DNA from 3 places in the Hymenobacter chitinivorans DSM 11115 genome. Region 2 is predicted to be linked to each of the others. Evidence: riboswitches for the same ligand, from Rfam matches in the RefSeq annotation. Region 2 holds a riboswitch; each other region holds the start of a gene.
The links. A riboswitch is a leader RNA that binds a small molecule or an ion and turns the genes downstream of it on or off. The one in region 2 is predicted to bind S-adenosylmethionine.
Positions count from the first base shown of each region.

Region 1: it holds a riboswitch for S-adenosylmethionine, as region 2 does, so the genes downstream of both, CLV45_RS01320 (phosphoadenylyl-sulfate reductase) here and metH (methionine synthase) in region 2, are expected to answer to the same signal.
Region 3: it holds a riboswitch for S-adenosylmethionine, as region 2 does, so the genes downstream of both, CLV45_RS14375 (O-acetylhomoserine aminocarboxypropyltransferase/cysteine synthase family protein) here and metH (methionine synthase) in region 2, are expected to answer to the same signal.

Region 1 covers NZ_PGFA01000001.1:350,801-358,209, reverse strand. Annotated here, with positions in the region: gene CLV45_RS01330 (SusC/RagA family TonB-linked outer membrane protein) at 1-1,199, opposite strand, end outside; gene pbpC (penicillin-binding protein 1C) at 1,769-4,093, shown strand; SAM riboswitch class I at 4,416-4,507, shown strand; gene CLV45_RS01320 (phosphoadenylyl-sulfate reductase) at 4,790-5,554, shown strand; gene cysD (sulfate adenylyltransferase subunit CysD) at 5,685-6,596, shown strand; gene CLV45_RS01310 (sulfate adenylyltransferase subunit 1) at 6,689-7,409, shown strand, end outside.
Region 2 covers NZ_PGFA01000003.1:319,861-327,269, forward strand. Annotated here, with positions in the region: gene metH (methionine synthase) at 1-1,756, opposite strand, end outside; SAM riboswitch class I at 1,828-1,937, opposite strand; gene CLV45_RS18305 (PA14 domain-containing protein) at 2,099-3,787, shown strand; gene CLV45_RS18310 (alkene reductase) at 3,930-5,048, shown strand; gene CLV45_RS18315 (hypothetical protein) at 5,127-6,830, opposite strand; gene CLV45_RS18320 (SDR family oxidoreductase) at 7,259-7,409, shown strand, end outside.
Region 3 covers NZ_PGFA01000002.1:180,542-187,950, forward strand. Annotated here, with positions in the region: gene CLV45_RS14370 (homoserine O-acetyltransferase family protein) at 1-557, opposite strand, end outside; gene CLV45_RS14375 (O-acetylhomoserine aminocarboxypropyltransferase/cysteine synthase family protein) at 824-2,209, opposite strand; SAM riboswitch class I at 2,586-2,698, opposite strand; gene CLV45_RS14380 (LysM peptidoglycan-binding domain-containing protein) at 2,875-3,183, opposite strand; gene CLV45_RS14385 (hypothetical protein) at 3,410-3,826, shown strand; gene CLV45_RS14390 (lysylphosphatidylglycerol synthase transmembrane domain-containing protein) at 3,905-4,972, opposite strand; gene dxs (1-deoxy-D-xylulose-5-phosphate synthase) at 5,639-7,409, shown strand, end outside.

The DNA.
Region 1 (7,409 bases), on a different contig from region 2:
ACCCAGGAGTGGAAGAAGGGGTTGGCCAGCTGGTTGCCCTGCGGCGTACGCTTCGACACGCTGTTGGAGAAAATGACGTTGGTGCCAGTCCGCAGCTTGTTGGTCAGCTGGGCATTACCGTTGAAGGTTACGGTGTTACGCTTCAGGTCATTGTTGTCCAGAATCCCGGTTTCGTGCAAGTTGCCGTAGGAAGCGTAGTAGCGCGTGCGCTCCGTCGCGCCCGACAAGGCCACGTTATTCTGGAAGTTGGAGCCCGTCTTGAAGATATCAGACACGTTGTCCGGGTTGATGGCCAGGGTTTCGTCCTCGCCCCGGAAGTTCTGCACCGTCTGGCCCGTCACGCGCGGCCCCCACGACATCTGGCTGATGCGGTTAAACGTGCCGTTGATGCCCTGTCCGTAGGTGTTCTGGTAGTCGGGCAGGCGGCCCACCTTCACGATGTTGTAGTTGGAAGTAACCGTAATGGACTGCTTTTTGGAGCCCAGCGTCGCGCCCTTTTTGGTGGTAATGATGATGGCGCCCGACGCGGCCCGAGAGCCGTAGAGCACGGCGGCAGCCGGCCCTTTCAGGATGGACACCGTCTCAATATCGTCCTGGTTGATGTCGATGGCGCGGTTGGAGTTGGCTACCCCGCTCTGCAGCGTGTTGCCACCACCGCCGTTGTCAATCGGAATACCATCCACCACGAACAGGGGCTGGTTGCTGCCGGTGAAGGTGGTCATGCCGCGGATAAAGATGTTGGAGGAAGCCCCCACCATGCCGCTGGAACCCTGCACTCGCACGCCGGCCACCTTGGCCGTCAGCGAGTTGACTACGTTGGTGGAGCGGGCCTGCACCAGCTCCTGCGATTTTACTTCGGCAATGGAGAAGCCCAGAGCCTTTTTGTCCTTATCCCCGCCCAGGCCCGTCACGACTACTTCGCCCAGCTGTTTGGAGTCAACGGCCAAGCCGATGTTAAGCTGGGTTTCGGAGCCAATGGGCCGCTCGGAGGAAACATAGCCTACCGAACTGAAAACAATCGTACCGCCCTCGGTGGGCACGTTCAGCGTGTAGGTGCCGTCCGAGTTGGTTGATACCCCGTTGGTGGTTCCCTTCAACAGAACCGTTACGCCGGGGAGGCCCTCACCCGACGTACGGTCGGTAACCCGCCCAGACAGGCTCCGGCTCTGGGCCGTGGCTTGCTGGAGCAGAGTGAGCATAAGCAACAGGCTTATGAGTAAAAATTTTTTCATGCAGAAAAGGGTTTGGTGAGTGATAAGTGACGCGAAAAAACTCATGTTCTCCCTTGGCGAACTACGGCAACCAAAGGCCCAGCTGACTTTGATTTGTAACAAAAGTCAGCACCCCAAACCGGCAGGGCTGCAACCTAGCTGGTTTGTTATCTGAGCGTAACATAAGCCAAATTCCTTAGTGAAATCTTAAACACCAAAGTTTTGCACTTGTTTTTTCGCAACAAAAACCCCCTTTTATTGCGTCCAGCACAACAGCTCTGCCTTATTGTCGAGTTATCATTAAGTGCAAAATGAATAAACCGTGAAGCCCAGCTGAGCTGCCTGCGGAACGGTAGCCGGGCACCAGCCCCGGGACTGATTAAGCCCCTGGAGAGCGGCTGACGTTGGCGCAACCATTCTGCTGGCAGCTGGTCTTTGGCAGTTTTGCGGGGCAAACTGGAATCGGCGGGCGTATCTTGCACCCCTTATGCGCTGTGCTTAAACTGGTGGCTACTCTGACAATAAAACGTGCGGCACGGGCCTTACTGGCCACCTTAGTGCTGGTCGCCCTGCTCGGGGCAGGCCTCGACGCGGCGTTTCCTTTGCCGCCCGCCCCGCAGTACTCGCCCATCGTGCTGGCCGCCGACGGTACGGTGCTGCACGCCTTTCTGAACCCGACCCAGAAGTGGCGCCTCAAAACCGAGCTGCGCGAAATCACGCCGGCCCTGCGCGCTACCATTCTTGAAAAGGAAGACCGGTATTTCTACTACCACCCGGGCGTCAATCCGCTGGCCCTGGTGCAGGCCGTGGGGCGCAATTTGTTTGGGCGGGGCCGCACCACCGGGGCCAGCACCATCACCATGCAGGTGGCCCGCCTGCTGGAACCCAAGGAGCGGACGGTGGGCAACAAGCTGCTGGAAATGCTGCGGGCCCTGCAGCTCGAAGCGCACTACAGCAAGGCCGAAATTCTGCAGCTTTACCTGAATCTGGTGCCCTACGGCGGCAACATCGAAGGCGTGAAGTCGGCGGCCCTGCTTTACTTCCAGCAGCCGCCCGACTACCTTTCCCTAGCCCAGACCGTGACTCTGGCCATCATCCCTAACCGGCCCCGGGGCCTAGTGCTGGGCCGCCACAACGAGGCCATCCGGCAGGAGCGCAACCGGTGGCTGCGCCGCTTCGGCCGGCAGGGCCTGTTTCCGCGGCAAGATGTGGAAGACGCCCTGCTGGAGCCGCTCGACGTGCAGCGCCACGCGGCACCCACGCTGGCGCCCCACCTGGCCCGGCGCCTGGTGCGGCAGTTTCCGGGCCGGGCCAGCGTGGCCTCCACGCTGCAGCGCGGCAAGCAGGCCAAGGCCGAAGACCTGACCCGCAACTACGTGCGCCGCCTCCACGAGCTGGGCATCAGCAACGCGGCCGTGCTGGTCGTCAACAACCAAACGCGGGCCGTGGAAGCCTACGTGGGCTCGGCCGATTTTCAGGACAACGTCACCAAAGGCCAGAACGACGGGGTGCAGGCCGTTCGGTCGCCGGGCAGTACGCTCAAGCCCTTTCTGTACGCCCTGGCCCTGGACAAAGGCCTGGTGACGCCCAAGCTGCTGCTGCCCGACGTGCCCACCAACTTCGGCGGCTACCAGCCCGAAAACTTCGACAAGCGCTGCAACGGCGAAGTGCCCCTGGAACGCGCCCTGGCCTATTCGCTCAACATTCCGGCCGTGCGGGTGCTTTCGGAGCTGGGCGTACCCACCTTTACCACCCAGCTGCGGGCCGCCGGCTTCCGAACCGTAGCCAAACGTGCCCCCCACCTGGGGCTGAGCACCATTCTGGGCGGCTGCGGTGCTACGCTGGAGGAGCTGACCAACCTCTACGTGACCCTAGCCAACGGCGGCCGCTACGCCCCGCTGCGCCAGGCCAGGAAGAATGAAGCCCAGGCTGAAAATCAAAACCAAAAACAGCCCGCCAAACCAATTCAGAGTTCAGAATCCGGAATTCAACATTCCCAATTATTCTCCGACGGCGCGGCCTTTCTCATTACCGACATCCTGGCCCAGCTTACCCGCCCCGATTTGCCCGTGGGCTACGAAACCAGCATCCGCCTGCCCAAGATTGCCTGGAAAACCGGCACCAGCTACGGCCGCCGCGACGCCTGGAGCATCGGCTACAACAAGGAATACACCATCGGGGTGTGGGTCGGCAACTTCAGCGGGCAGGGCAGCCCGGCCCTCACCGGCTCCGACATTGCCACGCCCCTGCTCTTCGATTTGTTCAACGCTCTGGCTTACAACTCGCCCAACAACTGGTTTCAGCCGCCCGCCAGCCTCGATTTCCGGCTGGTCTGCGCCGAAACCGGCCGGCCACCGGGGGAAAACTGCCCCAACCAGATTATCGACTATTTCCTGCCCGGCGTGTCGGCGGGGTTGCGCTGCCAGCACCAGAAAGAAGTGCTGCTCTCGGCCGATGGGCAGTATACTTACTGCCGGGCCTGCGCCCCGGCTACCGGCTACCGGCGGGAGCTGTACCCCAACCTGCTACCGGAAGTAGCCGCTTTCAAGGAAGCCCAGGGCATTCCGTACCGCCGCCTGCCGCCCCACAACCCCGCCTGCCAGCTCGTGCGCGGCAGCCGCGACCAGGCCCCGAGCATTACCTCGCCCTTGGCCAACACCGAGTACGTGCTCAACAAGGGCGAACAGCAGCAGCTCCTGCTCAGCTGCACCACCGACAACGAAGTGCGCCAGGTGTCGTGGTACGTCAACGACCAGTTTCTGCGCACGGCCCCGGCCACCGAGCGGATTTTCTTCCGCCCGCCGCCCGGAGCCCTCAAAATTTCCTGCGCCGACGACCACGGCCGCAACACCGATATCCGGATTGTGGTCCAGGAATTCTAGTCGGGACCTGCTTGAGCTTCGCCGTTTTGCTCCTTTGCCTTTCGGGCCAGGTAGTGGCCTGGGCTGCCCGAAAGGCTCATTCTGCTTGGTTAAGCCGCAAGGGGAAAGCGGATAATTATAGCAGTTTGGCATGCTTTCCATAACTTATAGTTATACCACAAAGTCATACTAAACCACCCTCAAATATCTACATAAACAGGTATCGTACAGACCATTGAAGTCAAATTCACCAAAATTATATACTTCGCCAGCTTATAACTTGCAATTATAAAATTCCTGCTATTACCTTTGTAGCACCAATTCTTTACCCATCAAAGGATTGTTTTTATACAGAGGCGTGGAGAGACAGGCTCAACGAAGCGCCGGCAACCATCCGCAAATGCGGAACGGTGCCAAGTCCTGACCATATAAAAACAACAACGCCGTGAAAACCTTGTCCAACGCCCGCACTTTCTCGACCACCTCCGCTGCTCTACAGCATGGATGTTGTGGCATGATGTGCTGTCCGTGTTGGTAGCAGGCCACGCCCCCTCCTTTTCCTGCCCGTGCCCTAAGCTCCGCTAGCTGAGCTGCTCCCGCACAACCCGTTTTCCGACTACCGCAGGATAGTCGGCCCTGGCTTACACAACCCATTTGTGCCCCGGGCTTCCTACCGCCGGCTTTTCCTCGCTGGAAAAGCCACATCCTCCCCGCATCATGCAAGTAGCCTCAGAGGCGCTGGTCATTGGCCTGCGTCAGCAGCTGGCCGGGCATTCAGCCTTGGAAGTACTCACGGCCGTGGCCGCGCAGTTTCCGGGTCAGGCCATTTTCTCGACTTCCTTCGGCCTCGAAGACCAGATTATCACCCACCTGATTTTCGAGCACAACCTGCCCATCAAGGTCTTCACCCTCGACACGGCCCGCAACTTCCAGGAAACCTACTCTACTTGGAATAAAACGCTGCTGCGCTACGGTAAAGCCATTGAGCCCTACTTCCCCCAGCAAGCCGCCGTGGAGCAGCTCCTGCTCGAAAAAGGCCCCAACAGCTTCTACGACAGCGTGGACAACCGCAAGGAATGCTGCGGCATCCGCAAAGTAGAGCCGCTGCGGCGGGCGTTGCGGGGCCAGCAGGCGTGGTTTACCGGCATCCGGGCCGAGCAGTCGGCCAACCGCCAGGACATGCACGCCGTGGAGTGGGACGCGGGCCATCAGCTCCTCAAGTTTCACCCCTTGTTCGACTGGACCTTCGAGCAGTGCTGGGACTTCGTGCACGCACACAGCATCCCGTTCAACCCCCTGCACCAGCAGGGCTTCGTGAGCATCGGCTGCGCGCCCTGCACCCGGGCCATCCGGGCCGGCGAGGATTTCCGGGCCGGACGCTGGTGGTGGGAAGACCAGTCGGCCAAGGAATGCGGGCTGCACAGCACCCACAACGGCCCCGACCCAGTGGTCGAGCCCGTCAACGCTTTTACTCTGGGCTGAAAAACAGAACGTCATGTCGAGTAGCGCGAGACATCCCGCGTGCTGACGTTGCCAAACCAATTTGATTACTACTGCACGCGAGATGCTTCGGCTGCGCCTCTGCATGACGACCTACTTAAGCGAACCTAGCATGAGTACCCCTCACTTCGATTACCTCGACCGGCTGGAAGCCGAAGCCATTCATATTCTGCGGGAAGTTGCGGGCCAGTTTGAGCGGCCGGCCCTGCTGTTTTCGGGTGGCAAAGACTCCATCGTGCTGACGCGCCTGGCCGAAAAAGCCTTCCGCCCCGGCCGCTTCCCCTTCCCGCTGGTGCACGTCGATACCGGCCACAACTTCCCCGAAGTGCTTAAGTTCCGCGACTCCTTGGCGGCCGAGCTGGGCGAAAAGCTCATCGTGCGTAGCGTGGAAGATACCATCAAGCGGCAGCGCCTGCGCGAGCCGGGCGGCAAGTTCCCGAGCCGCAACCCGCTGCAAACCTACACCCTGCTCGAAACCATCGAGGAGTTCCAGTTCGACGCCTGCATCGGCGGGGCCCGGCGCGACGAGGAAAAGGCCCGGGCCAAGGAGCGTATCTTCTCCGTGCGCGACGAGTTTGGCCAGTGGGACCCCAAGCGCCAGCGGCCCGAGCTCTGGAACGTGTACAACGGCCGGATTCAGCGCGGCGAAAATGTGCGCGTGTTCCCGATTTCCAACTGGACCGAGCTCGACGTGTGGCGCTACATTCAGCGCGAGAATATTCCCCTGCCCAGCATCTACTTCGGCCACCCGCGCACCTGCGTGGTCCTGCCCAGCGGCCAACTCCTGGGCCTCAACGAGCACCTGCGCCTCGACGAAACCGACGAAATCGTGGAGCGGCAAGTGCGCTTCCGCACCGTCGGCGACTCGACCTGCACGGCCGCCGTGGAAAGCGACGCGGCTACCATCGACGACATCATTGAGGACCTGCTCAGCGCCAAAGTCAGCGAGCGGGGCGCCACCCGCCTCGACGACAACATCTCCGAAGCCGGCATGGAAGACCGCAAGCGCAACGGCTATTTCTAACCAATTAGTTGTCAGTTGCTAGTTGTCGGTTGTCAGTTTTTTCTGCTGGCCGATACCGAACAACCGACAACGAACAACCGACAACTAACCTCATGGATCTTCTCCGATTTATTACCTGCGGCAGCGTTGACGATGGCAAAAGCACGCTGATTGGCCGTTTGCTCTACGATTCTGACTCGGTGTCCTTGGACGTGCTGGCGGCCCTGGAAAACCGGCCCACCGTGCACGGCACCGTAGATTTGGCCTTGCTCACCGACGGCCTGCGCGCCGAGCGGGAACAGGGCATTACCATCGACGTGGCCTACAAGTATTTTACCACGCCGCGCCGCAAGTTTATCATCACCGACGCGCCCGGCCACGTGCAGTACACCCGCAACATGGTCACCGGCGCTTCGACGGCTGATTTGGCCATTGTACTGGTTGATGCCCGGCAGGGCGTGGTGGAACAGACCCGCCGCCACTCGCTGATTGCCTCGCTCGTGGGCATCCGGCACTTTGTGCTGGCCGTGAACAAGATGGATCTGGTGGGCAACGACGAAGCGGTATTCGACCAGATTGTGGCCGACTACGCCGCCGTGGCCGACCAGCTCAAGCTGCCCCAGGTGACGGCCATTCCGATTAGCGCCTTGCTCGGCGACAATATCGTGGCCCGCTCCAAAAACCTGGGCTGGTACACCGGCCCGAGCCTGCTGGAGCATCTGGAAAGCGTGCCGGCTTTCGAGGAAGCCAGCATTGCCGAGCCCCGCTTTCAGGTGCAGTTCGTGATTCGGCCCCAGACCGACGACTACCCCGACTACCGCGGCTACGCCGGCC
Region 2 (7,409 bases):
CCGAGTGCATGGCCTCGCGCACCACGTCGTTGCCGCGGAACGAGAAGCTGATGTTGCTGACCCCGCCGCTGGTCAGGGCGCCGGGCAGGTTCTGTTTAATCCACCGCACGGCCTCGATGAAGTCCAGCGCGTAGTTGCGGTGTTCCTCCATGCCGGTGCCCACGGTCAGGATGTTGGGGTCGAAAATGATGTCCTGGGCCGGGAAACCGACTTCGTTCACCAGAATATTATAGCTGCGCTGACAGATTTCGATGCGCTTCTCGAAGGAGTCGGCCTGGCCGTTTTCGTCGAAGGCCATGACGACCATGGCGGCTCCGTAGGCGCGCACGGTGCGGGCCCGCTCCTTGAATACTTCCTCGCCTTCCTTGAGCGAAATCGAGTTGACGATACTCTTGCCCTGCACGCACTTGAGGCCGGCTTCGAGCACGCTCCACTTCGAGGAGTCAATCATGACCGGCACCCGGGAAATGTCGGGCTCGGAGGCAATCAGGTTCAAAAACGTCGTCATGGCCTGCTCCGAGTCGAGCATGCCCTCGTCCATGTTCACGTCCAGGACCTGGGCGCCGCCTTCCACCTGGTCACGGGCCACCTGCAAGGCCTGCTCGTAGGCGCCGGTCCGGATGAGGCGGGCAAAGGCGCGGGAGCCAGTCACGTTGCACCGCTCCCCCACGTTGACAAACAACGAATCGGGGTAAATACCGAAGGGCTCCAGACCGGCCAAACGGGTGGCTTGGGGCACCTGGGGCAACTTCCGGGGCTGGTATTTCTCGGCCAGCTTGGCCAGCTCGGCAATGTGCTGGGGCGTGGTGCCGCAGCAGCCCCCGGCCACCGTCACGATGCCGTCCTTGAGGTAGTTCTCCACGACGGCCGCAAATTCCTGGGCCGACTCATCATAACCACCAAAGGCATTCGGCAGACCGGCGTTGGGGTAAGCCGAAATATGCACGTCGGCAATGCGGCTCAGCTCCTTGACGTAGACCTGGAGCTGGTCGGCCCCGAGGGCGCAGTTCAGGCCCACGCTCAGCAGGGGTAAGTGGCTGATAGAGTTCCAGAAAGCCTCCACGGTCTGCCCGCTCAAGGTGCGGCCCGAGGCGTCGGTAATCGTGCCCGAAATCATGACCGGCACCACTTTGCCGCCCTCGTCGAAGAACTTCTGCACCGCGTACAGGGCGGCCTTGGCATTAAGCGTGTCGAAGATGGTTTCGATGAGCAGCGTATCCGAGCCGCCTTCTACCAGGCCGCGCACCTGCTCCAGGTAGGCCGTGGCCAGCTCGTCGAAGGTCACGGCGCGGAAGCCGGGCCGGTTCACGTCGGGCGACAACGACGCCGTGCGGTTGGTGGGCCCAATGGCGCCGGCCACGAAGCGGGGCTTCTGCGGGTTCTGGGCCGTGAATTCGTCGGCTACTTCCTTGGCAATGCGGGCCGACTCGAAGTTGAGCTCATACACGATATGCTCCAAGCCGTAGTCGGCCTGGGCAATGGTGGTGCCGCTGAAGGTGTTGGTTTCCACCATGTCGGCCCCGGCGGCGAAGTAATCGGCGTGAATGCCCCGGATGATGTCGGGGCGGGTCAGGCTGAGCAAGTCGTTGTTGCCGCGCAAGGGCTTGGGGTGGTCCTGGAAGCGGGAGCCGCGGAAGTCGGTTTCCTCCAGCTTGTGGCGCTGAATCATGGTGCCCATGGCGCCATCGAGCACGAGGATGCGCTGCTGGAGAATGTCGTAAAGCGGGGAGTCGGGGCGGAGCGTCGTCGGTTGCATATCGGCTCAGTTAAGGAAACTAGCGGCGAAAAAGTGCCTATCCAGAAAGAGCCGCGCAGGGGCGCGTCCTGTTCTTATCTTCTTCCAGAGCCGCAGCTCTAGAATGGGAGTTAGCACCTTGTTTTATTTCAGGTTGCTAAGACGTCGTCGGGCCCAATCCCTCGGTCTTTCTGGATAAGTAACAAAGCGAAGATAGCGCAGGAAATTCCAGAATCCAATTTTAGGCGACCTTGGGGCGTTACGACTTGCCCTACCTGCCTTTATTCGGGCCATAATTCTGGATTATCTGCCGCTGCTATGACCTTACTCTTACCCAGTCGAGCTCTCACAGCTCTTTTACTCATGCTGCCCGGTGTGCTGCAAGCCCAGGCGCCGCCGCCCGCTGAGCACGGCCTGCGGGGTCAGTATTACGACGGCAAAAACTTCGAAAAGCTAGTGCTAACCCGCGTCGACCCGGCTGTCAATTTCGACTGGAGTCGGCGGCAAAGCGGCCCTGGTCAGCCCATCAAATATTTCGTGGCCCCGGCACCGGGGGTGCCCGGCACGTGGTTTTCGGCGCGGTGGACGGGCTTCGTGCTAGCCCCCAAAACCGGCACCTATACCTTCGTCATGGCCTCCGACGACGGCATGCGCGTCTGGGTCGGTGGGCACCAGATCCTGGACTCCTGGGTCGACCAGCCCGTCACGCGTTACACTGCGCAAATGAAACTTACCGCGGGCCGCTACTACTCGGTGCGGGTAGAATACTACCAGGTAGAGCGGGATACGAAGGCTTTACTGGCCTGGCAGCTACCCGGCTCCACCGCCGAGCCGGTACCCGTCCCGACCAGTAATCTGTACGTGAGTCTGCCCGCTGCCGCCCAGCCCTTTGCGGCAAAACTTCCGGCTGCTCCCACGCGCGGAGCCATCAGCAGCATGGCCGCACCAGCCACTAAAACGGCCCCGACAACGGCTACGGCCGTCAAACCCAGTCGCGGCGTGACGGTGCCCGGCCGGCTGCCGGGCGGTATCGGGTTGCAAGCCACGTACTATGCCGGCTCGGTGCGGGGAGCGGCGGTGCACAGCCGGGTAGAGCCGAAGGTGAACGTGACCTGGCGCGGCACCGCGCCTGCGCCCGGCGTGCCGGGACAGGGCTTCTCGGTGCGCTGGACGGGCTACGTCCTGGCCCCCGAATCCGGGATTTACGTGCTGCATACCGAGTGGGACGATGCCACCGACGTGCGCTTTGCCGACGAAAATGTGCTGGCCATGGAGAAGTACGAACCCGAGTATTTCCGGCCCCGCAAGCCCCCGATTCCCGTGGATATGGTGTACAATCTGCAGGCCGGGCAGCTGTACCGCATCGACCTGACTTACAAAAATGTGCAGGGCGTTTCGCGGGCCATCCTCTCGTGGGCCCGGCCGGCGGCGCTGGGCAACCCGGCTACGTTGGAAGCTGCTTTTGCCGCCAAGGACCGCGCCGGACTGACCGTGATACCCCAGCAGTTTCTGTACCCGGAGCTGCCCCGGCCGCTGCCCGAACCCGCGCCGGTTACGGTGGTGGCGCGGCCCGCGAAAGTCCCGGTAGCTGCGCCCAAGCCCGTGTTAGCCGTAGCCCGACCAGCCCGGCCGGTAGTTGCTAAGCCCTCAGCAGTGCCTATTCGGGTAGCGGAGCCGGTGGTAGAGCTGCCCGACCTGAGTGCGCTGAGCAAAGGGGCAGCCGTAACCTTGTCCCAGCTGTACTTCACCCAGAGCACGGCCACGCTGCTGCCATCGTCCCGGCCGCTGCTGAACGCCCTGGTGCAAAAGCTGCGGGAGCAGCCCGGGCTGCAGCTCGAAATTGCCGGCCACACCGACAACGTGGGTGAGCCGGCCAAAAATCTGCTGTTGTCGGAGCAGCGGGCCCGGGTGGTGCGCCGCTACCTCGTGCAGCAGGGCGTCGACTCGGTGCGGCTCACGGCCCGGGGCTACGGCGGCACCCGCCCGGTGGCCGACAACCGCGACCCGCAGCAGCGGCCCCGCAACCGGCGGGTGGAAATCGTGGTGCGGTAGTAGCCTGTACACCTGGGGCCGAGGGGGAGCAGGAGGGAAGAACCAGATTCAATAAACATTTGTGTAGCTACATGGGTTGGGAGACGTCAACCGACCGGCCACTATGGTTGGTCTTTATAGCCTGACGTTATTTTTCGCAACCATGAGCCAGACTTCCAATCTTTTCTCGTCCTACCAGCTGGGCGCCCTTACGCTGCCCAACCGCCTGGTAATGGCCCCCATGACCCGCAGCCGGGCCAAAAACGACGGCAACGTGCCCACCGACTCTACGGTGAAGTACTACGTGCAGCGCGCCTCGGCCGGCCTGATCATTACCGAAGGCGCCCAGGTGTCGGCCCAGGGCGTGGGCTATATTTTCACGCCCGGCATCTACTCCGAAGCCCAGGTGGCGGGCTGGCGCAAGGTCACCGACGCGGTACACGCCGCCGGCGGCCGGATCTTCATCCAGCTCTGGCACGTGGGCCGCATTTCCCACCCCGACTTCCACCACGGGGAGCTGCCCGTAGCGCCTTCGGCCGTTAAGCCCACCGGCGTGCAGGCCTATACCACCAACGGCATGCAGGAAATTCCCGCGCCCCGGGCCCTGGAAACGGCCGAAGTGAAAGCCGTAGTGGATGACTTCCGCAAAGCCGCCGCCAACGCCAAGGCAGCCGGTTTCGACGGCGTCGAAATTCACGGCGCCAACGGCTACCTGGTCGACCAGTTCATTCAGGACGGCACCAACCAGCGCACCGACGAGTACGGTGGCAGCGTGGAAAACCGCGCCCGGTTTGCCCTGGAAGTAGTGCAGGCCGCCGCCGACGTCTTCGGCGCCGACCGGGTGGGCATCCGCCTGGCACCCACCGGCGCGATGGGCGGCATCAACGACTCGGACCGCGTGAAAACCTTCAGCTACGTGGCCGAGCAGCTCAATAAGCTGGGCCTGGCTTACCTGCACGTCATTGAGGCCCTGCCCGGCCACCCCATGGCCCCGCAGCCCGGTCAGGAATTGGTAGCGGCTCACCTGCGCAAAATCTTCACCGGCCCCTTCATTCTGAACGGCGGCTACACCCAGGAAACGGCCGAACAGGCCCTGGCCAACAACGAGGCCGACCTGATTGCCTTCGGTGTGCCCTTCATTGCCAACCCCGATTTGGTGGAGCGCTTCGAGCAGGGCGCGGCCCTGAACACGCCCAACCCCGCCACGTTTTACGCCGGCGGCGACGAAGGCTATATCGACTATCCCTCGCTGCAGGAAACTCCGGTAGCCACGGAGCAGTAGGCGCTAAATAATACGGTGCAAAAAGCCCGGCTGCAGTTCATGCGGCCGGGCTTTTTTCGTGCATACATATTCGTGTTTTCAGGGCGTTACCGCCGTCGAGTCGGGTCTGATTTGCAGGCTCAGGATTTGGGCCCCGAGGGCCGGGAGTCCGAGCCGGGGCTGGGCGTGATGCCGGCGTAGGAACTCGGTAACGGCCGGGTTAGCTGGGGTGGCCGGGTTCAGGTCGAACAGCATCAGCACCGGCCGGCTGGTGCGCAGGGGCTGGTGAGCAAACAGCGAGTCGGCGTCCAGAATGATGTGGCCGGCCAGCCGGGCCGCTATTTCCACCCGCTTATTGTAGTAATTGCGCCCAAACAGCACCGGGGCGCCGGGCTGCACCGTGCGCAGCAGGCTGTCGAGGCGGCGCACGTCGGCGGGCTGGCCGGGCCGCTGGTCCATCGAAAAGTTGGGTTGCTGCACCACGAGCTGGGCCGTGCGCCGGTCCCGCGTGACGAGGGACAGCAGCAGCGAAGCGCCCAGCAGCCCCAGGCCCAGCCCCCGCAGCCCCACCGGCAGCCGGGGCGAACGGGCCAGCACCAGTACCAGCAGCATAGCTGACACGCTCAGAAAAGCCGGCAGAAAATACCGGGTATCGGCCACGTAAGTCCACACGCCGCCCGCAAACCAGCCCACCAGCGCCGCCGGATACCGCAGCGACAACGCCACCAGCAGCCCCGCGCAGAGCCCGGCCGTGCCCAGCAACAGCAGGTGCAACAGCAGGCGGCGCGTGGGCCAGAGCCGGCCGCGCCGCCGCGCCGCGCCTACTTCACGGGTTAGTCCCAGACTCAGTAGCCCGGCTACCAAAACTGAAACAGCCACTACGGCCACCGTGCGCACCACCGCGCCCTGGGGCAGGCGGCTGTAGTCCAGCTCATTCGAGAAAAAGCTGTGGTACAACACCGGGTCGAGCTGGAGCAAATGGTGCCAATACAGGCCCAGCGTGGCACGGGTGCTGGGTTCGGTGGTGAGCTGGGTGTAAAACTGGGTGATATAATACGCGTCGCCGGCCACCCGGGCCTGGTACACCAGCAGGCCGCCCACCAGCAGCGTCAGCAGCCCCAAGGCCGCCAGGGCCGGGCGGCGCAGGGCCGGCCGCCAGCGCCAACCGAAAATCAGCAGCGTGAGCGGTAGAAAAAAGGCCAGCGGGTAGTAGGCAAACCGCATCAGGCAGGCCCCAAACCCCAGGCCGCTCATCAGCAAAGCTGCCGCGTAGCCTCCCGACTTACGCCGGGCCGCCGCGGGTCGGGTGAGCAGGTGCAGCAGCAGGGCCAACCCGCCCGAGTACAGGGCCAGGGCCAGCAAATCGGTGCCGAAGAGCAGGTGAAACGGCGCGTTGCTCAGGCCCCAGAATAGGAAAAAGGCCGCCGGGGCCCAGGGTGCCAGCGTGCCGCGCAAGGGCTTAAGCAAATACCACCAGGCCAGCAGCAAGCCCAGCAGCCCGGCCCAGTGCATGATTTGGGTGGCCAGCAGCACGCTCGGGGAGAGTTGGAGCAGGCAGGCCATCAGCCAGGCGTAGCCGGGGGGCCACAGGTTCAGGGGCTCGAATACGGGCTGGGACAAGTCCTGCCAATTGACCCGCGCCAAGCTCACCCCGTGCCCGCGCAGCAGGTTAACGGCGCTTTCGGTTTGGGTCTGCATGTCGCGCGTGAGCTGGGGCATGGCCAGCTCGTGGGCCCAGCGCAGCAGCACGGCCAGCCCGAAAGCCAGACGGTTGAGCAGATTCCAGGGCAGCTTAGAAATCATGGGAGCAGCAATACGACACGACCGAAGGTAGCAGCCCGCCGGCCGTCGGCCCAAATGCTCCTGCCAGGAATACGTCGGCGTGGGTAGCCGCCAGAAACCAACACCTACTTATCCCCGAATAAGCGCGCACAAACCGGGGCGAAGGAGCTGGATGAGTTGTCACAAAAAAATGAACCACGGATAAGTTTGTGACGCCTTTTGTCACAACATAGTTGGAGAAGGATAAAACTGTGACAAGCAGCATCGTCGACAAAACTCGGGGCTAAAAATCGGTGGCGGCAGCTTCCGGACGGGTTTTTCCGTAAGCTCAGCTATCCTCATTATTCCGTTCTGCTATGCCCGCCAAAAAAGCATCGGCTTCCGCCAAAGCTCCCGCCCCGAAGAAAACGGCCGCCCCCAAACCCGAAAAACGCCCCACGGCCAAGGATATGAAAGCCGAAAAGCTGCCCTACCCGGCCAAGCAGGCCGATATGCAGCAGCAGCCCGACACCGACTTTGCCAACTACAAAGCCGCCGGTAAGCTGGAAGGTAAAATTGCCCTCGTCACCGGCGCCGACTCCGGCATCGGGCGGGCCGTAG
Region 3 (7,409 bases), on a different contig from region 2:
TAGGTAGTGTCGGCGAAAATAGCCAGCCGCTGGGCTTCGTTGAAGGCAATTCCCCAGGGCGAATGTTGGGCGTTGGTGGCTAGTACCACCAGGTTGGCAAACACCTCGGGCCGCAGAATAGCCCATTCCAACGCCTGTTGCCCGCCCAAAGAGCCGCCAATCAGGGTGTGAATTCTGGTCAGGCCCAACTCCAGCCGCAGCGCCTCGTGGGCCGCTACCAAGTCCCGAATCGTGACCAGGGGAAACTGCTGGTAGAGCGGTTCCGCCGCGGGCCCCGCGGGCGTGAGCGGACCGGTGCTGCCGTAGCAGGAGCCCAGAATGTTGGCGCAGACGACAAACCAGTCGGCCGGGTCGAAATAGCAGTCGGCACCAAACAGGCCGGCCCACCAGCTGAGCACGTCGGCATTGGCCGTCAGGGCGTGGCACACCCACACCACATTGTCGCGGGCCTCGTTCAGGGTGCCGAAGGTGTGGTAGGCTATCTGCACCGGAGCCAGCGTCGCGCCACTTTCGAGCAAGAGGCCCGCTGGTAGGTTCAAAAGCCGGGGCTGATTCATGAGGCAATAGGTGGTTGGGAAACCCGGCGCCACTGGGGCAGCGGGGGTTGAATAGCAATACAATAGCACGCGGGCCGAGCCGGCTGGTCCTCTTACATCAGTCCCACCCAATGAAGCGTTTGGTGGACCGGTGCCGGCTCAACCCGGGCTATTGCGGAATGGTCAGGATGATTCCTCTCTCACAACTCCTCATCCTGCCATTCACGGCGCTGCCGTAGCTGGAGCAGGCGGGCCACTCTCATTGCCCGCCCCGTCTCCTCTCTACTTTAGACCTCCAGCGGGGCAGCGTGTTCTACTTCGGGCTGCACCACGGCGTCCTCCTCGTCATCGGAAGTCGTGGGAGCCGCGTTACGTACGGCGTCAAAGGCCTGGGCCAGATCCGCGCGGATATCATCAAAATGCTCAATACCGACCGACAAGCGCAGGGAAGTGGGCGTTACGCCGGCGGCGCGCTGTTCCTCTTCCGAAAGCTGCTGGTGCGTGGTGGCCGAGGGCTGGATAATCAGCGTTTTGGCGTCGCCCACGTTGGCCAAATGGCTCACCAGCTTTAGGTTGTCGATAAACTGAGTGGCCGTTTCCTTGCTGCCCTTGATGCTGAAGGTCAGCACGCCGCCGAAGCCGCGCTTGAGGTATTTCTGGGCCAAAGCGTGGTAGGGGCTGCTTTTCAGACCCGGATAATTCACACTTTCCACCTGCGGGTGCTGCTCCAGCCAGGTGGCAATGCGCAGGGCGTTTTCCACGGTGCGGTCCACGCGCAAGCTCAGGGTTTCGAGGCCGATGAGCAGCTGCCAGGAGTTGAACGGGCTGATGGCGGGGCCGAAGTCGCGCAGGCCTTCCACCCGGGCCCGGATGATGAAGGCAATGTTGCCAAAGGGCCCGTTCTTGCCGAATACGTCGTTGAATACCAGGCCGTGGTAGCCTTCCGAAGGCTCGGTGAACTGCGGAAACTTGCCGTTGCCGAAGTCATACTTGCCACCGTCCACAATTACGCCGCCGATGCTCGTGCCATGGCCGCCAATCCACTTCGTAGCCGATTCTACCACGATGTGGGCCCCGTGCTCCAGGGGGCGGAACAGGTAGCCGCCCGCCCCGAAGGTGTTGTCGACCACCAAGGGCAGGTCGTGCTTGTCGGCAATGGCGGCAATCCGCTCGAAGTCGGGAATGCTGAAGCTCGGGTTGCCGATGGTTTCCAGGTACAGGGCCTTGGTATTCTCGTCAATTAGGGTCTCAAAGCTGGCCGGGTTGTCGGCGTCGGCGAAGCGCACTTCGATGCCCAGACGCTTGAAAGCCACTTTAAACTGGTTGTAAGTACCACCGTAGAGGTGGGAGCTGCTCACGAAATTGTCGCCGGCCTGCAGAATGTTGTTCAGGGCAATAAACTGGGCCGCCTGCCCCGAGCCCGTGGCCAGCGCCGCCACCCCACCTTCCAAAGCCGCCACGCGTTGCTCAAACACGTCGGTGGTGGGGTTCATCAGCCGGGTGTAGATGTTGCCAAACTCCTTCAGCGCAAACAAATTGGCCCCGTGCTCGGCATTCTTAAACACGTAGGAAGTCGTTTGGTAGAGCGGCACGGCGCGGGCCCCGGTGACGGGGTCGGGCTGCTGGCCGGCGTGGAGTTGCAGGGTCTCGAATTGTAGGGCTTGCGTGGACATGATACGGCTGGGTTAGAAGTCTTGAAATTGAAGTTTCAGATTGTCAACTGGTTGCGTTTGGATTTGAACAACCAGGGTGGCATCCGGAGCCCGGGAGCGGGCTGTGTCGGAGCCAGGCCAAACCCTGCGCCGAAGTAGGCCAGCAAGTGGCCGTAAGCAGAGGGCAAGCCAGGAAAAAGAGAGGGGGAGGGGAGAAGCTAGGCGCTCAGGAGGCTAGCAACAGCAACAACACGGGGTCCAACAGCACATTCGCATTCGGCCGGCAACAGCTAAGCCGGCGGAAACGCGCAAACCCATCGGCTCGGCAGCGAGCCCGGAGGCGGCGGCAGCGGATGGGAACAGAAAAGCGGAAGCGGGGGTGTTTTCCATGGTACTCGACTTATAGCTCCCGCGGGCCTTACGCCGGGCGGGCAGGAATTGGCACCTTTCATCAGATGAAGGTTGCCAGCGGGTCAGGGAGCCTGTTCTCTCGCCGCTTCTGTATAAATTCTTTCAAACTGTCCCATCGTTCTGGGAGAGTACCGGGTTGGTGACTGCAAATGTACTGCTGGAATTGAGAAGACCAAATCCTGCCAAAGGTTTTTTTGTTTTTCCAAAAAATCGGGCAGAAAAAAACGCCGCCCGAAGCTCGGACGGCGTTTCCAACCTTTTTCTGCAAAAAGGACCTAAAGAGTAGGTAACGTAAGCTGCTGACCCACTTCGATATGGTCGGGGTTAGCGCCGATAATGGCTTTGTTGGCTTCGTAAATCTGGTGCCACTTCGAGGCGTCCCCGTAGTGGTGCTTGGCAATCTTGGACAGCGAATCACCGCTGACAACAGTGTAAGAGTCGCCTTTTGCGGCGGCGGGTTGCGCCGCGGGCGTGCCGGCGGCGGTGTTATTGCCAAAAAAATCGGTGCCACCGGCGGCGGGCTTGGCGGCGGGTTGAACCGGTTTTTCTTCGCCTTTATTGCTGAGGAAATCGAACAGTCCCATGAGTATGTGTCGGTTAAGGTGAGGGGGAGTGGAAGATGCCGCATCTGCCTGACGGCCACGGTATCAGGGCCTCTTACGCCCTTCGTCGGTATTAGGTTGTAACCACGCAAGCTCCGCGCTACTGGGCTAACTCTTTAGCTTTTGCCGCGTAAGAACCGCAACACTGGCTTTCGCATGGCCGACTGCCGGGTTGTTTGTGTCTTTCCCCAAAACCCTTTCTTTCCTCATGAAAACTCTCCCCACTTCCTCTCGTGTGCTGGCCAGCCTGCTGGCATTTATGGTCCTGTTTTTGGCTTCTTGCGGTAGCAAGGAAGGCAAAGTCGAAGGCGTCAACATGCTCTACGGCACCGAAAGCAAGGTCTGGAAAACCGATAAGGAGCTAAGCGCCGGCGGCGACAAAGTAAAGCAGACAGATACGCAGGAAGACGAGCGGATTACGTTCTTCGCCAACGGGCAGTACAACATGACCTCGCCCGCCGGGGCCGTCAATGGCAAGTACACCTTCGACCAGCCCAACAAGAAAATCATGCTGACTCCTGACGGCGCTACCACCAGCAACAGCTTCGACGTGGTAACGCTGACCGACGATAAGCTCACCTTGAAAAGCCCCGAAGGTGCCGAGTTGCGCCTGGAAAAAGAATAGTTGTAGCTTCTGCTCAGCAATAAAAAGGCCCTTCCGCACTGCGCGGAAGGGCCTTTTTTGGTTGGTTATGCTACCGGACTAAGTCGTTTTGGGAGCACTGAATACCCGCGCCACCCAGCGCGGCAAAAACACGGCACCCAGCAGCAGATACAGGTAGTACGTGACCATGCGGTAGAGCAGCACCACGAAGTTGGTCATGGTGGGCGTGCCGATAAACTTGCCGAAGAAGGTCGGGAAAGCACCCTCGGCAATGCCCGCCCCGCCGGGTGTAATGGCAATGAGCAGAATAACTTTGTAGGTCAGGTTACGGCCAAAAATCAGCAGAAACTCGCCCCAGCTCACGTCGACGAAGGCGGCAATGATGCAGCCAATAACCAGGTAGCGGGCCGTCCAGACGAAGAACGTGGAGCCCACGGCCCGCAGCCAGTAGCCGGCCCCGTTGCCGCGGAGCTGGGCCGAGGCCCACACCACTTCGTTGCCGTGCTGGTAAGCCTTGGCCCGCCAGCGCCGCAGCCCCCGGATGGAGAAGAGCCGCACCAGCAGCCGCTTCACCGACTCAGGGTTCACGAAAATGGCGTACAGCATCAGCAGCGCATACAGCGTGACCAGCACGTAGCTCACGATGAAGGCAATTTTGAGCGTGGCCACCAAGCCGCCCTGCAGAGCCTCGTGGGGGTAGAGGGCGTCGCCGGCCAGCCACACTACCAGGGGCACGGTCACCACGTAGTAGAGGTTGTCGAGCAGGGCCGTAACCATCACGTAGGCCAAGGACTTGCCCAGCGAAATTCCCTCCTTGTTCAGAATAAACGAGGCGACGGCCGTACCACCCACCGCCGAGGGTAGCACGCAGGACGCAAATTCCCAGATCATAATCACGTCCAGGCTCTGGCGCCAGCTCAGCACCCGCTCCGAAATGTGGCGGATACGGTAGATGTAGCCCAGGTCGCGGGCGACCAGCACGGCCAGCATAATCAGCAGCCAGTGGAGCTTGGCCGCGCCCAGTGGGGCCAGGTCGCCGGGCTGGTAGCTGCGCCAGAACATAAAGCCGACCACGCTCAGGCCAATCAGCACCGGCAAGATGATGCGGGAGGGCTTGAGCTTGTCGAGCAGTTGCTGCTCCTGGTTGTTCTGCTGGGTGAGCGGCATGCGGTAAGCGAAGGGTGAGGTGCGCAAAAATAGGTATTCTTCAGCCTATCAGCAGCTCAGCGGCGGAGTTGAATTGCCCAAGGCCCCGCTTGATACCGATAAACGCCCGGTTGGTGTATTTTTTTTCCGGGCTTGCCCGGCTTTCCGCACTTTTAATCAACCAATACGACAAAAACCTTTCCCTGGAAAGAAGTTGAGTCGGCTATGCTAGAACTATCCTTATCTATTCTATTCGTTATCTTATTTTCTATTGTTATGCTGCTATTCAGTAAGGCCCGGAACCGGGCCAGCGTTATCGGCGCTGCGGAGTGCGGGTAAGAGGGCCTCGGTCTTCTCCCGTAGCTGCCAGACCGGCCAGTGCGGTCATCCGCCAGGATGCCCTAGTACCAATCCGATACCCGGGCGTTATTGGGCCCGGGTTCGGATTGGCCATGGCCTTGCCAACGGCCTAATGCCCCGACTATTCCCGCGGCCAGCGGCTGGCCCATCGTCCTACCTCCCGTTGACGGGCTTGCCCGTAGTTCCCCGACACTGTCAGCTACAACCGGTAGCTACGAAAAGTCGTACCTTTGCGTGTTATAAGAGACAAATAGTGCAAACTGCCTAACCTTTAGGCTCGTCTGGCTGTTGGCTCTGTGAAAAACCTCTCCTTGCCCTCTCTCGAAGATGATTGTCGAACCCGGTGAATTGCTGGCGGCCATAAACTCGCCCGACGACCTTAAAAAGCTCAGTGAAGATCAACTGGTCCAAGTCAGCCAGGAGCTTCGACAGTTCATTATCGACTCGGTGTCTATCTACGGTGGCCACTTCGGCGCCTCTTTGGGCGTGGTCGAGCTGACGGTGGCGCTGCACTACGTCTTTAATACGCCCTACGACCAGCTGGTGTGGGACGTGGGGCACCAGGCCTACGGCCATAAAATCCTGACCGGGCGCCGCGACCGGTTCCCCACGAATCGTCGCTACGGCGGCATGTCGGGTTTCCCCAAGCGCAAGGAGAGTGAGTACGACGCCTTCGGGGTGGGCCACAGCAGCACCAGCATCGGGGCCGCCCTGGGCATGGCCGTAGCTTCCGACTACAAGGGCGAGAAGGACCGGCAGCACATTGCCGTAATCGGCGACGGAGCCATGACGGCCGGGATGGCCTTCGAGGCCCTCAACCACGCCGGGGTGGCCAACTCCAACCTGCTGGTTATCCTCAACGACAACTGCATGAGCATCGACCCCAACGTGGGCGCGCTCAAGGAATACCTCACCGATATTACTACTTCCCGCACCTACAACAAGGTGCGCGACGAGCTCTGGAACGTACTGGGCAAGCTCAGCAAGTTCGGGCCCAACCCCCAGCAGATTGCCCGCAAGGTGGAGCAGGCCATGAAGGCCACGCTGCTCAAGCAAAGCAACCTGTTTGAGGCCCTGAACTTCCGCTACTTCGGTCCCGTGGACGGGCACGACGTGCAGCACCTGGCCACCATTCTCAAGGATCTGAAGACCATTCCCGGCCCCAAAATCCTGCACTGCGTGACGGTGAAAGGCAAGGGTTACGCCCTGGCCGAGAAAGACCAGACCCTGTGGCACGCCCCGGGCCTGTTCGACAAGATTACCGGCGAAATCCACACCAAGACCTACGAGAAGCCCCAGCCGCCCAAGTACCAGGACGTGTTTGGGCACACGATGGTGGAGCTGGCTAAGCAAAACGACAAGGTGATGGGCGTGACGCCCGCCATGCCGTCGGGCTGCTCCCTGAACATTATGATGAAGGCCATGCCCGACCGCGCCTTCGACGTGGGCATTGCCGAGCAGCACGCCGTAACCTTCTCCGCGGGCCTGGCCACGCAGGGCTTGGTGCCGTTCTGCAACATCTACTCGTCGTTTATGCAGCGCGCCTACGACCAGGTGCTGCACGACGTGGCCCTGCAAAACCTGAACGTGGTGTTCTGCCTCGACCGGGCCGGTTTTGCCGGCGCCGACGGCCCCACTCACCACGGCTGCTACGATATTTCCTACATGCGCAACATTCCCAACATGGTGGTGTCGGCGCCGATGAACGAGGAAGAGCTGCGCAACCTGATGTACACGGCCCAGCTGCCCGATATGGGTCCGTTCAGCATCCGCTACCCCCGCGGGGAAGGCGTGATGCCCCAGTGGCAGACGCCGCTCAAGAAAATTGCCGTGGGCACCGGCCGCGTGGTGCGCGAAGGGGAAGGCGTGGCCATCCTGAGCATCGGCCACATCGGCAACTATGCCGCCAAGGCTACCCAGCAGCTGGCCGCCGAAGGCCTGAGCGTGGGCCACTACGACATGCGCTTCGCCAAGCCCCTCGACGAAGAGCTGCTGGCCGCCGCCCTGAGCAAGTACAAAGCCATTGTGACGGTGGAAGACGGCTGCCTGCCCGGCGGCTTCGGCTCGGCCATCCTGGAGTTCATGGCCGACCACGGCT